2 regions of the Serratia grimesii genome follow, and region 2 is predicted to be linked to the other one. Evidence: predicted binding sites of a transcription regulator. Region 2 holds the regulator's gene; the other holds the start of a gene.
What was found. Region 2 encodes LexA, which represses DNA repair genes until DNA is damaged. Its sites were predicted from a motif close to TNCTGTATGTACATACAGNA; they were not measured.
Positions count from the first base shown of each region.

Region 1: the regulator LexA is predicted to act here: its motif matches at 3,428-3,447, upstream of umuD (translesion error-prone DNA polymerase V autoproteolytic subunit).

Region 1 covers NZ_LT883155.1:3,394,819-3,400,439, forward strand. Annotated here, with positions in the region: gene SGBXF1_RS16055 (hypothetical protein) at 176-1,102, shown strand; gene SGBXF1_RS16060 (SDR family oxidoreductase) at 1,264-2,007, opposite strand; gene SGBXF1_RS16065 (dTMP kinase) at 2,203-2,814, opposite strand; gene umuD (translesion error-prone DNA polymerase V autoproteolytic subunit) at 3,060-3,413, opposite strand; gene SGBXF1_RS16075 (hypothetical protein) at 3,585-3,899, opposite strand; gene SGBXF1_RS16080 (ATP-binding cassette domain-containing protein) at 4,047-5,621, opposite strand, start outside.
Region 2 covers NZ_LT883155.1:4,676,243-4,681,863, forward strand. Annotated here, with positions in the region: gene SGBXF1_RS21815 (anti-sigma factor family protein) at 1-456, shown strand, start outside; gene zur (zinc uptake transcriptional repressor Zur) at 634-1,146, shown strand; gene SGBXF1_RS21825 (CsbD family protein) at 1,240-1,449, opposite strand; gene dinF (MATE family efflux transporter DinF) at 1,715-3,055, opposite strand; gene lexA (transcriptional repressor LexA) at 3,157-3,765, opposite strand; gene SGBXF1_RS21840 (diacylglycerol kinase) at 3,887-4,255, opposite strand; gene plsB (glycerol-3-phosphate 1-O-acyltransferase PlsB) at 4,405-5,621, shown strand, end outside.

The DNA.
Region 1 (5,621 bases), 1.3 Mb from region 2:
AAGGTGCTGCTTCATTAGAGAAAATTGAGTGGAGTGGACTGGTCTCGTCGGCAGGCTGAAGGTAGCTGATCCCGGCAGACGTTTTTCGGTTTGTCGGGCCGAAAGGTAAGTAATACTATAATTTTGAAAAGCTTAAAATAAGTAAGACGCATAAACATGAAGTTAAAGGACAGACATGACAGCATATTCAAACTCTGATGCGGCAAGGGACTTACGCCCGGCCTTAGACAAGGCGCCCGCAGGCGCTGTGAACGGAGAATGGTTCTTTATCACCGAGCAGGCTGGAGTCTCCTCACAGTCCGGAGGCTATATGTATGCAGACGGGAGTCACGGTGCAAAGGGTAACCACTCCTTTCAGAAGATCCAGGAGGTTGTCGAGAAACTCGAAGCATCACGGATACAGCCCTTTAATAAGGTTATTGTTCGCTGGACAAGGTCTAAAATACCGTTAGTACGGGGGCGCGTTACGGTTGACACAATATTCGACGAGGCAATTGTACCGCGCGGTCCTCAAAACCCGATTTATGAGGCAGCCGCTGTAGCAAGGCGAGCTTTTTGGGAAATGTATGGCGGCGTCTCAGATGGCTTTGCTGCTGAACGAGGTGACGCAAATGTACACAACCAGACGAAATGGTTCGGGCCCCATCGCCGGGTGATCAACACTAAGAGTAACACCAAATTAACGCTGGCCACTGATGGCCTCTCGACGCCCTGGGCCGGCATTGCAGACCCGGAAAATGGCGTAGGATGCGAACTTTTCATGGAATTAGATGCTTCGGATATTACCAGCCATCAGATTGATGACTGGGCTCATCTATTAATTAGCTTAGGAGATCTCGTTGCCGATGGGCATGAGATCGCTGCCGATGTTGAAAAATATGGAGCAATCCTGTTTTGCACTCTTACGGGCGATTATAACCCAATGACCCGGATCATTCTCAGCCGTGATGGTCGTAGGATTGATAATTTGCCTTTCGGTTCAGTTCCGCTGATCCGTGTAACGCCGATAGCAGAGTCAGAGATTGAACACCTGGACCAGTCCGATGAATGGGCATCAAACGCAGCAAGACATGCTCTCGCGGAACGGCGGATAGAAACATAGTTAATTATCACGAAGTTATTCACACCCCCTTATTCACACCCCCTTACGAGGCAGAGTGAGTCAGTCACCTTCCTTTAAAGGAAGAACAGCATCAAATGATCGAACCTTGTTCAGCTGTGAGCGAAAGTGGACGTTGACTATTCTGTTCAACGTCACCAAATTCAGCCCCTAACCTTCAGGTCTTCGCGCGTTGGACCTTGAAAGTAGATGCTACTTATATGGCAACTGCGAGGTTGAGCCAGCACAAAACGAATCGTTTCCCAGATCGATCGCCCATTCATCAGATGCTCCCCCATTCTGGATTGATTATCGACAAATATATCTAACCCAGTAAGTTCGAAATCCGGTGGGTACAACCCAGTAACACGTATGTTTTCTTCGGACAACTGCTGGGACAGTTTAGTTGTAAACCCGCTAAGCCCATGTTTGCTGGCGAAAAAAGCAGGATGCGCAATTGAATCCGTAAAATTCGGAATCCCACATGCAGATATAATTGAGATGATATCAGCGCTGTCTGAACGTCTTAACCCAGGCAACAATGCCTGAGTCAGTAGGATCGAACCTGTCAGGCCTGAACTGATGGTATTGATAATTTCTGTGTCAGGTTGATCGTCTAACGTTCCTGACAACCACTGAGCAGCATTGAGGATTAAAATGTCTATGGGCTTGTCTGAAGTTAACAGCTGTGAAGAAAACTGAGAAAGGGATTCAGGCTGGGTTAAATCACAGATATATCCTTTTGCAATGCCGCCTTCAGCAGTGATGATGCTGCAGGTTTTTTGAATATCATCAGCCCGCCGCGCGCAAAAATCCACTTCGACGCCTTCTCGCGCCAACCACACGCACAGCGCCTGACCAAATCCTCCGCCTCCACCGGTAATAACAGCTCTTTTACCTCTCAGCATCTTCATGCATCCTTTTATCAATGAGTATGTATTGATGGAGATATAGCATGGGAAGGCGGAGTGATATCTTTCAGTTAGTGCCCTTTTTACATGAGGAATATAAATAAGCTGCACTGCAAACTGTTTAATAGTGTGCCAGGGGATTAGCAACTTCCTCTATTGGCACAAAACTGCCCATGGCAAGCACGTAGTGCATCATCCAAGCACTCTGTAGATCTCGGAAATCACTTGCATCGTTGCGTCTTCAATCATTCCTTCATTACGGCATAAAATCCAGCCGTGATTTGCAATTTCTTGCTCGAACGCCTTGGTACAAGCGACATGCTCTTCCAGCTTATAAATCACCGTGCTACTTAGCCCACGCGGTCGGGCCGCGGCCCTCGCCCATGAAATATCAGGCGCAGTAACAACCCCAACATGCAGGTCTGGTGTGCGCACGTTTCGCTCAATGTTAAGTTGTAAAATCTCTGAAAATGGAACCATCCGGCGAAACGCGGCATCCGACGGGTACCAACGATCCATCAGGATAATGCTGTCCGGGGGCTGTTTAGTCAGCACTTGCTGGGAAATCCAGGCACGGCTATCAGCAAGGCGCTTACAAACCTCCAATTCCAAATCCAGGCTGGGATTTCTGGCGAGCTTATTAACGAGGGCCATTGTTTCCCCTCTGTAAGGATCGCTTTTTTTCTCGCAAAGTCGGACCACCTTCTTGTTGTCTGCCCTTAGTACTTTCGTAATGGCCTCCAACAGTGTGGTTTTACCGGCTCCTTTAGGCCCATCCAGAGAAACAAACAGTTGACGACTCATTCTTGAAATGACGATTGATATAGGGTTTTTGTATAGCGTGCATCTGGCAAAAGCATCTTACTTCCTTCGTTTGAATAGCAGCCCGCTCTGCGTTCGTTGGATTAGGTACCCTAACTCAAGGTCACCCTTATCAACATCAGAAATGTGAAACATTAGTTATACCTGATTCATTTTTAGCTTTTAAAGCTACCCTATCTTTTCTAATTGGCCTGCCCGCCTTTGATTATCACATTGAAGCTAGCTTTTCAGGCATCCGGCGACGAGGATGATGGAGTATGAAGTCTGCAAAGAGTGAGTAGCAGACGTTTCACGGTAAATTCCCCGTCGACTGCGGCAATCACTATGCTGTCATGTTCAGGTTTTTCTGCGCGGTCAACGATCAGCAGGTCACCCGACAATATCCCGCCATCGACCATTGATTCCCCCGTTGCACGGATAAAGTATGTTGCTGCCGGATGACGAATAAAATCATTTAAATCAAGTGATTGTTCAATATAATCGTCGGCTGGGCTTGGGAACCCAGCAGGGCATTGCGCACCGAAAAATGGCAGCTTAAACGTGATTTCTGGTGAAAATCTGAACAGCTTGGTAATGGTCATCGTTTCTATATCTTTGCTGTATAAATACACAGTGATCATAAGCGAAACAGATAGACCTGCAAGCCCCGCAACCGCGATGCTGACAGGGCAAGAAGTAACTCAATAATTATCCGAATGATTTAGCTTGCCGGAAACGCTGATTTTTACCGACGATTGCACACACGTTATCCACTAAATTTGTGGATAACGTTGATGTTTCCCGTGGCGCAGCGCCTCATTCTGTCTCAGGTACCCTTCAACTGCAGTCAGTTGTTCACACAGCTCTGTCAGGGCAGCGGTTGAATCCGAGGCGAAGGCTCCGACCGCACCGGCCGCCACGATACTGTTGGTCACCACGGCCAGCCAGTCGGCGGCGCTGCCGGTCTCTGTCAGGCCAAACAGCAGGCCTCCCACCAGAAGTACCAGGCAGGTCAGCGCTGCACTGATCACGGCCGTCAGGACGACATCCCCTGCCCCGCGGGCTATTTTGCGCCAGCATGCCGTCACGCCGGGCTCGTTCGGGCGGGGCGGTATCACATCGGCAGCGTGTTGTACCGTGCCCGTAACGCGGCCTTTCCTGCCCTTGATACGGCTGAACAGTGTCATCATTTCCCCCTGCGGTCTCCGTGGCCGGCGGGGGGTGAGGACGGGGTATTAACCCGCAATGTCCAAGTTGCCTTTTTCCAAGATGGATTGAATATAAGCATTTTTTCCAGCAAGTGATGCAAAATTACCTCGTTCAACAATTCCATCCTGATCCAATACTATTATCTCATCTGAGTAATCAAATGTTGAACGCCGGTGACTGATATTGATGACGATAGCTAAAGGGTAGGCCGATTTTATGCTTTTCAGCACTGCTCTTTCATTTACAATATCCAGTGACGAGGTGATTTCGTCGAGAATAATGATTTGTGGCTGCCGGAGAAACAATCTGGCCAATGACAGGCGTTGTCGTTGCCCACCTGACAAGGTCATACCATTATCTCCTATTGGCAAATCTAACAATTCAGCGGGGCTGTCGCAGGGAATATCATTAAATTGAGCCAATTGCAATGCCGTGAGTAGTTTTTCATCCGATGCATGCGGGCTCGCAATTTGTAAATTAAAGCGAAGAGTATCCATGAAGATATAGTCATTTTGTGATACATGAAACATTAACTCCGCTCGTGTCTTATCCGACATTTCATTTATTGGTGTTTCATTAATATATATATGGCCTGAGTCAGGTATGAGCTCACCAGCAATCAGTTTAGCCAGGGTACTTTTCCCGGCTCCGCTTGGGCCGGTCAAGGTATAGAAACCTGGATTTGAGAACGTTAAATCCATGTTGTTTATTGCGTTCGTTCCATTTTTTTCATACGAAAACAGGACCTTTGAGAGCGTCACAGAGATATTTTTACCTTGGGCCTTGTTCATCACCGGATGATCATTTCGGGGGGGCGTGCCCATATCAGTAACAAACTTATAAAGCGATACCATGGATTTTTGCATTGCGGTATACATGGAGCCGATATTCTCAAGGGGAGCAGCCAATAGCATAATGTAGGAAGATACCATAACAAAGTGACCTAGAGTGATATCTTGACTCATGACACGATAAAAGGAGAGTAAGAAAGAGGCACCAAAAAATAGAACGCTTAAAATAGACTCAATCAACAGAAACCGGAAGTCGGCCTTAAGCAAGGCTTCATGTTTCGCTTCTATTGAATTGAGTAAGTTTTTATATCTACCGAACAAAAAATCATAAGAGTTGCAAACTCTAACTGCATCTATATTCTTAACACTGTCTGTGATTACGCTGTATTTTTTCACTGAGGAAGAATAAAAATCAGAATACAGATTAACAATGCGCGGGTTAAATTTTCTTTTCGTCCAAAGATAAATAATAAAGTAAAGCACGAAGAGCAATGCAACAACCACATCTCCAGACATCAATATTATTGAAATGCTAAACAATAATTGCAGGAGTGGGGGTAGCAAGTTGTGCGAGATGTTTCTCAGTAACGTTGTCAGTTCGTCAACCGCCTGATTCAACCTCTGTGTGATATCACCGGTATTCTCATTTTTCGTCATTTTATTGGAGGTAAACAAACTTTTAAAATAACTATCTGTCAGACTAATGACAACGTTGTTACGCAACGACGTTATCAAAATAAAGCTCACTGCCGAGGATAGTTTTTTTATGCTCATCAGCGCAATATAACTAATGGCAAGACCAATAACCGC
Region 2 (5,621 bases):
GTCTATATACAGTTAAGCCAGCCGGAGGACAATTGGCGCAGCTTAGTCGCCCAATATATGGCGCTGTATACGCCGGAAACGCTGGCCGATGTTGATGTTAATGAATCAGCAACGCAAATTGCCGTTCAATTACAGCAAACCGGCGATCGACTGGGCATTACCCTCCCGGCAAAACAGTTGGTGTTAAACGGTGCTGAACTGAAAAACGCCCGCGTACTGGCTTACGACGATCGACGCATAGCTCAATTGACCTGGCTAGATGCGCAGTATGGTGCACTGGCGCTATGCATTATCCAGCAAACGGGCAAACGACAACCCGCCGAAAACGAACGCCGCCAAGGAATGAACGTAGTCTATTGGTCTGATAGCAGCCACGCTTTTATGCTGATTGGCCATAATCCAACGGGTGAAATGACCGCATTGGCAGCCCGCTTACAACGTGCCTTATCTCCCTGACACCGGTGTTCTTCCCGCCAACCGCTGAGACAAATTGTGAATAGCATCACATTTCGGGTTAAGTGCCAGTGGCCAACCGAACGATTAATGCGCCATCTCAGAGGAAAAGGGGCCGACTCTCGGCGATTTGGCTGAACCATGGTAAAATCGGCTTTTTTACGTACCGGGAAATTTGCCATGAACTCAAGCACCCAGGAAAAACTGCTGGCGCAGGCTGAACAACTCTGTCAGCAACGCAATGTGCGACTGACACCGCAGCGGCTGGAAGTGTTACGCCTGATGGCACAACAGCCCGGTGCCATCAGCGCTTATGACCTGCTCGATCTGCTGCGCGTCGCTGAACCCCAAGCCAAACCGCCAACGGTTTACCGTGCGCTGGACTTCCTGTTGGAACAAGGCTTCATTCACCGGGTCGAGTCAGCCAACAGCTACGTGCTGTGTCATCACTTTGAACAACCGATGCATACTTCCGCGCTGTTTATTTGTGATCGCTGCGGTCAGGTGACAGAACGCACGACTGAAGGGATCGAAGATACGCTGCAAAAACTGGCTAAAGAGTCGGGTTTTGTCCTGCGTCATAGCGTAGTGGAAGCACACGGTCTGTGCGTCGCCTGCGTTGAAGTAGAAGCTTGCGACAGCAAGCATGATTGCGGCGAACATGACCATAGCATTGCTATCAAGAAGAAATAAGCGGGGTTAGCAGGCACCTCCCTGTGTCTGCAGACTTGGCGTCAAGGGGGGAGACACCAAGCTTCTGGCCGCAATCTGCTGCTGCCTATCGCTCTACCAGCGATATTTGTTGTGATCTTCCCAAGACTTCACTTCTTTTTCGGCCGCCTCTTTCTGGTAGCCATAACGCTCTTGGATTTTACCGACAAGCTGTTCGCGTTTCCCTTCGATGACCGTCAGATCGTCATCGGTCAGCTTGCCCCATTTTTCCTTCACTTTCCCTTTAAACTGCTTCCAGTTACCGTCGGCTTGATCTTTGTTCATAGTATCTCCGTTAACCTGTGGTGAATCAGTTTCAGATCCTGCTGGCCGAGGAGAATCCCCGTTCACTTCGCCAGCCACATGATTAATTATAGAAGCAGATAGCGACAAACAAATAAAAACCAGAATTAAAATCCATTTTTAAATCAAAAATAAGAAAAAAACGCCAACAAACAACTTCCTATGCGACATTATTCGCAGGCGATAATATGTAACAAAATACAAATTAAAACATAAATGAATTTTATGTTTTAGTGAGAAAATCACATCATTGCGCGGTTGAAAACCAGCTGCCGCGCAGCCTGTGACGGTGCCAAATCCATCCAAGCGCGATGCCACGCAGCGCAAGAAAGACCGCCAGCGCCAACCATAATCCATGGTTGCCCAAGACAGGCACGCTTAACAGCGTCAAGCCGTAGCCCGCAGCCGCTACGGCCATGCTGTTACGCATTTCTGCGCCGCGAGTTGCACCAATGAACATGCCATCCAGTAAATAGCACCACACCCCTACCAGCGGGAGCACCACCTGCCAAGGCAGATAGTCTCTCGCCATCGCGCGCAGTTCTGGCAGCGAGGTCAATGCCGCAATGATTTGCTGCCCGGCAAACGCATAAACCACACCAAAGGCCAGCGCCACCAAACAGGCCTGTCGGCAAGCAGCCCGCCACACCTTGCGCAATTGGCTATCATCGCGTGCGCCATAGGCATGACCAGAGTGCGCTTCTACCGCGTAGGCAAAACCATCAAGCGCATAAGCGGTAAAGGTCAGTAAATTCATCAGTACCGCATTGACTGCCACTACGTCACCGCCAAGTCTGGCACCGAAGATAGTCAACGATGCCAAGCACAGCTGCAGCAACAGTGAGCGCAACATAATATCGCGGTTCAGCGCGAGCAGACGCCGGAGGTTTCCGCGCCAGGCATGGCGCAACATGGGTACCGAAATACCGCGTATGCGCATTACACGCCAGGACAGCCATAGCCCCAGCAGCAGCGTGGCATATTCAGACAAAGCCGTCGCTGTCGCCGCCCCCTGAACATTCCACCCCAGCCCCATCACCAGCCAGATATCCAGTACGATATTTAATAGATTACCGACAATCAGCAGAACGACCGGCGCCCGCACGTATTGCACGCCAAGCAACCAGCCCAAGATCACCATATTTGCCAATGCCGCTGGCGCGCTCAGCCAACGGATTTCAAGAAACAACCGTGCCTGCTCAAGCACCGCGTTATCGCCGCCGACAATATGCAGTGCCGTATTGATCAACGGATGGCGTAGCAACACGATAGCGACACCGGCCAATACCGCCAGCAACAGCGGTTGCATAAAGGCGCGTGCCAATCCCTGCGGGTTTTGTGCGCCCAACGCCTGTGCCGTCAACCCGGTGGTACTCATGCGCAAGAACAGCAGCAGCATAAACAGGAAGCTGGTGGCCATCGCGCCAACCGCCACGCCCCCCAAGTAAATCGGACTATCCAGGTGGCCAATGACCGCTGTGTCGACCAACCCAAGCAGTGGCACAGTGATATTGGAAAAGATCATCGGTAGCGCAAGACGCCACAAGGCTTTATCGGTATCGCTGGTAAAAGCAGAAATCAGGCGCATAGTGAAATGTTCCCGTGGCAGTGCGGTTTTAATCAGTCAGAAATGACATCGCCCCAGAGCTGGGGCGATTTAAATCAGAGAACGATGTTCGGGCGTGGGGATTAAACCCAGTCGCCATTGCGGATCACACCGACCGCCAGACCTTCAATGGTGAAATTCTGCTGGCGCAGATCAACCACAATCGGTTGGAACTCACTGTTTTCTGGCAGCAGTTCAACGACATTGCCGTGTTTTTTCAGACGCTTAACTGTGACTTCGTCTTCAATACGCGCCACAACGACCTGGCCGTTACGTACGTCCTGAGTTTTATGTACCGCCAGCAGGTCGCCGTCGAGAATACCGATATCACGCATCGACATACCGTTAACCCGCAGCAAGAAATCTGCACTCGGTTTGAATAAGGAAGGATCCACTTTGTAGTGCCCTTCGATATGCTGTTGCGCCAACAGCGGCTCACCAGCGGCCACGCGGCCAATCAGCGGTAAACCTTCTTCATCTTCCATCAGCAAACGAATGCCGCGCGACGCACCAGAGACGATCTCGATGACGCCTTTACGCGCCAATGCTTTCAGGTGTTCTTCTGCAGCATTTGGCGAGCGGAACCCCAGACGCATGGCGATTTCGGCGCGCGTTGGCGGCATGCCAGTGGACGAAATATGATCGCGAATCAGATCATAGACCTCTTGCTGTCTGGTAGTTAGTGCTTTCATTCCGCCCCCTGTTTGTTTATACAGTCTTGCTGTGAGTATATACAGGTAAGTGCGGCTTGGGAACCGAAGAATGAATAAAAATCAGGGATTAGCGACCCATGTCGCAACAGGGCCACCCCACTCAGGCAAAGTGCTGCCAGAGTACCGAGCCCCAGACAAACAGTGCCAAAATAATTGCCAGTGAAACTGCCGCCGACCCCATATCTTTCGACCGGCCCGAAAGCTCATGATGTTCAGTACCCACCCGATCGACAATCGCCTCAATCGCGCTGTTGAGCATCTCGACGATCATCACCAGCAGCACCGATCCGATCAGTAAAATGCGTGCTATCGCACCCACGTCCAGCCAAATCGCCAGTATGATAGCCAGCACGGTCGCCACCAGTTCTTGGCGGAATGCAGCTTCATGCTGCCAGGCAGCGGAAAAGCCTTTATAAGAGTAGCCGGCGGCTTTAATAATACGGGTCAGGCCGGTTGCTTGGTTTGCCATGTTTTTTAGTGCCTTTCACAGAGGTAAGTCATAATTAAAGAGTCTAGGCCAGGAAATGCTTCCGGCTCTCGGTTTTCCAACACCACAGATCTGCTACCCGGTTTCTGGTATGCTTGCGGCGCATTGCTAACAAGAGGCTTCACGTTGTTATGTCAGGTTGGCGTAAAATTTATTATAAACTATTGAATTTACCACTCAAATTGTTGGTAAGAAGTAAGGTTATCCCTTCAGATCCGGTCACGGAGTTAGGGTTGGATCCCTCACGGCCGATTTTGTATGTTTTACCTTATAATTCCAAGGCGGATTTACTGACGCTACGCACCCAGTGCCTGGCGCAGGATCTGCCCGATCCCCTCAATCCGCTGGAGATAGACGGTACCGTGCTGCCTAGCCACGTGTTTATTCACGACGGCCCGCGCGTATTCCGCTACTACACACCGAAAGAAGAGTCAGTAAAACTGTTTCACGACTATCTGGATCTGCACCGCAGTAATCCGGATCTCGATATTCAGATGCTGCCTGTTTCAGTGATGTTTGGTCGTTCTCCAGGCCGCGAAGGCCATGGCACGCCGCATCTGCGCCTGCTTAACGGTGTACAGAAGTTCTTTGCCGTGTTGTGGCTCGGCCGCGACAGCTTTGTGCGTTTCTCCAACACCGTTTCGCTGCGTCGCATGGCGACGGAACACGGCACGGACAAAACCATCGCACAAAAACTGGCGCGCGTAGCACGAATGCACTTCTCGCGTCAGCGTCTGGCAGCCGTTGGCCCAAGCCTGCCGGCCCGTCAGGACCTGTTCAACAAACTGTTGGCGTCCAAAGCGATCGAGAAAGCAGTCGAAGACGAAGCGCGCAGCAAGAAAATTTCCCATGAGAAAGCCCAGCAGAACGCCATTGCGCTGATGGAAGAAATCGCTGCTGACTTCTCATATGAAACTGTGCGCCTTTCCGACCGCGTGTTGAGCTGGACCTGGAACCGGTTATATCAAGGTATCAACGTCACCAACGCCGAACGCGTGCGTCAGTTGGCACAAGACGGCCATGAGATCGTTTATGTGCCCTGCCACCGCAGCCACATGGACTACCTGCTGCTTTCTTACGTCCTGTATCACCAGGGCCTGGTGCCGCCACACATTGCCGCCGGTATTAACCTCAACTTCTGGCCGGCTGGCCCGATCTTCCGCCGCCTGGGTGCCTTCTTTATCCGCCGGACGTTCAAAGGCAACAAACTGTATTCGACGGTGTTCCGCGAATACCTCGGCGAACTCTTTAGCCGTGGTTACTCAGTGGAGTACTTTGTCGAAGGTGGTCGTTCTCGTACCGGACGTCTGCTGGAACCGAAGACCGGCACTCTGTCGATGACCATTCA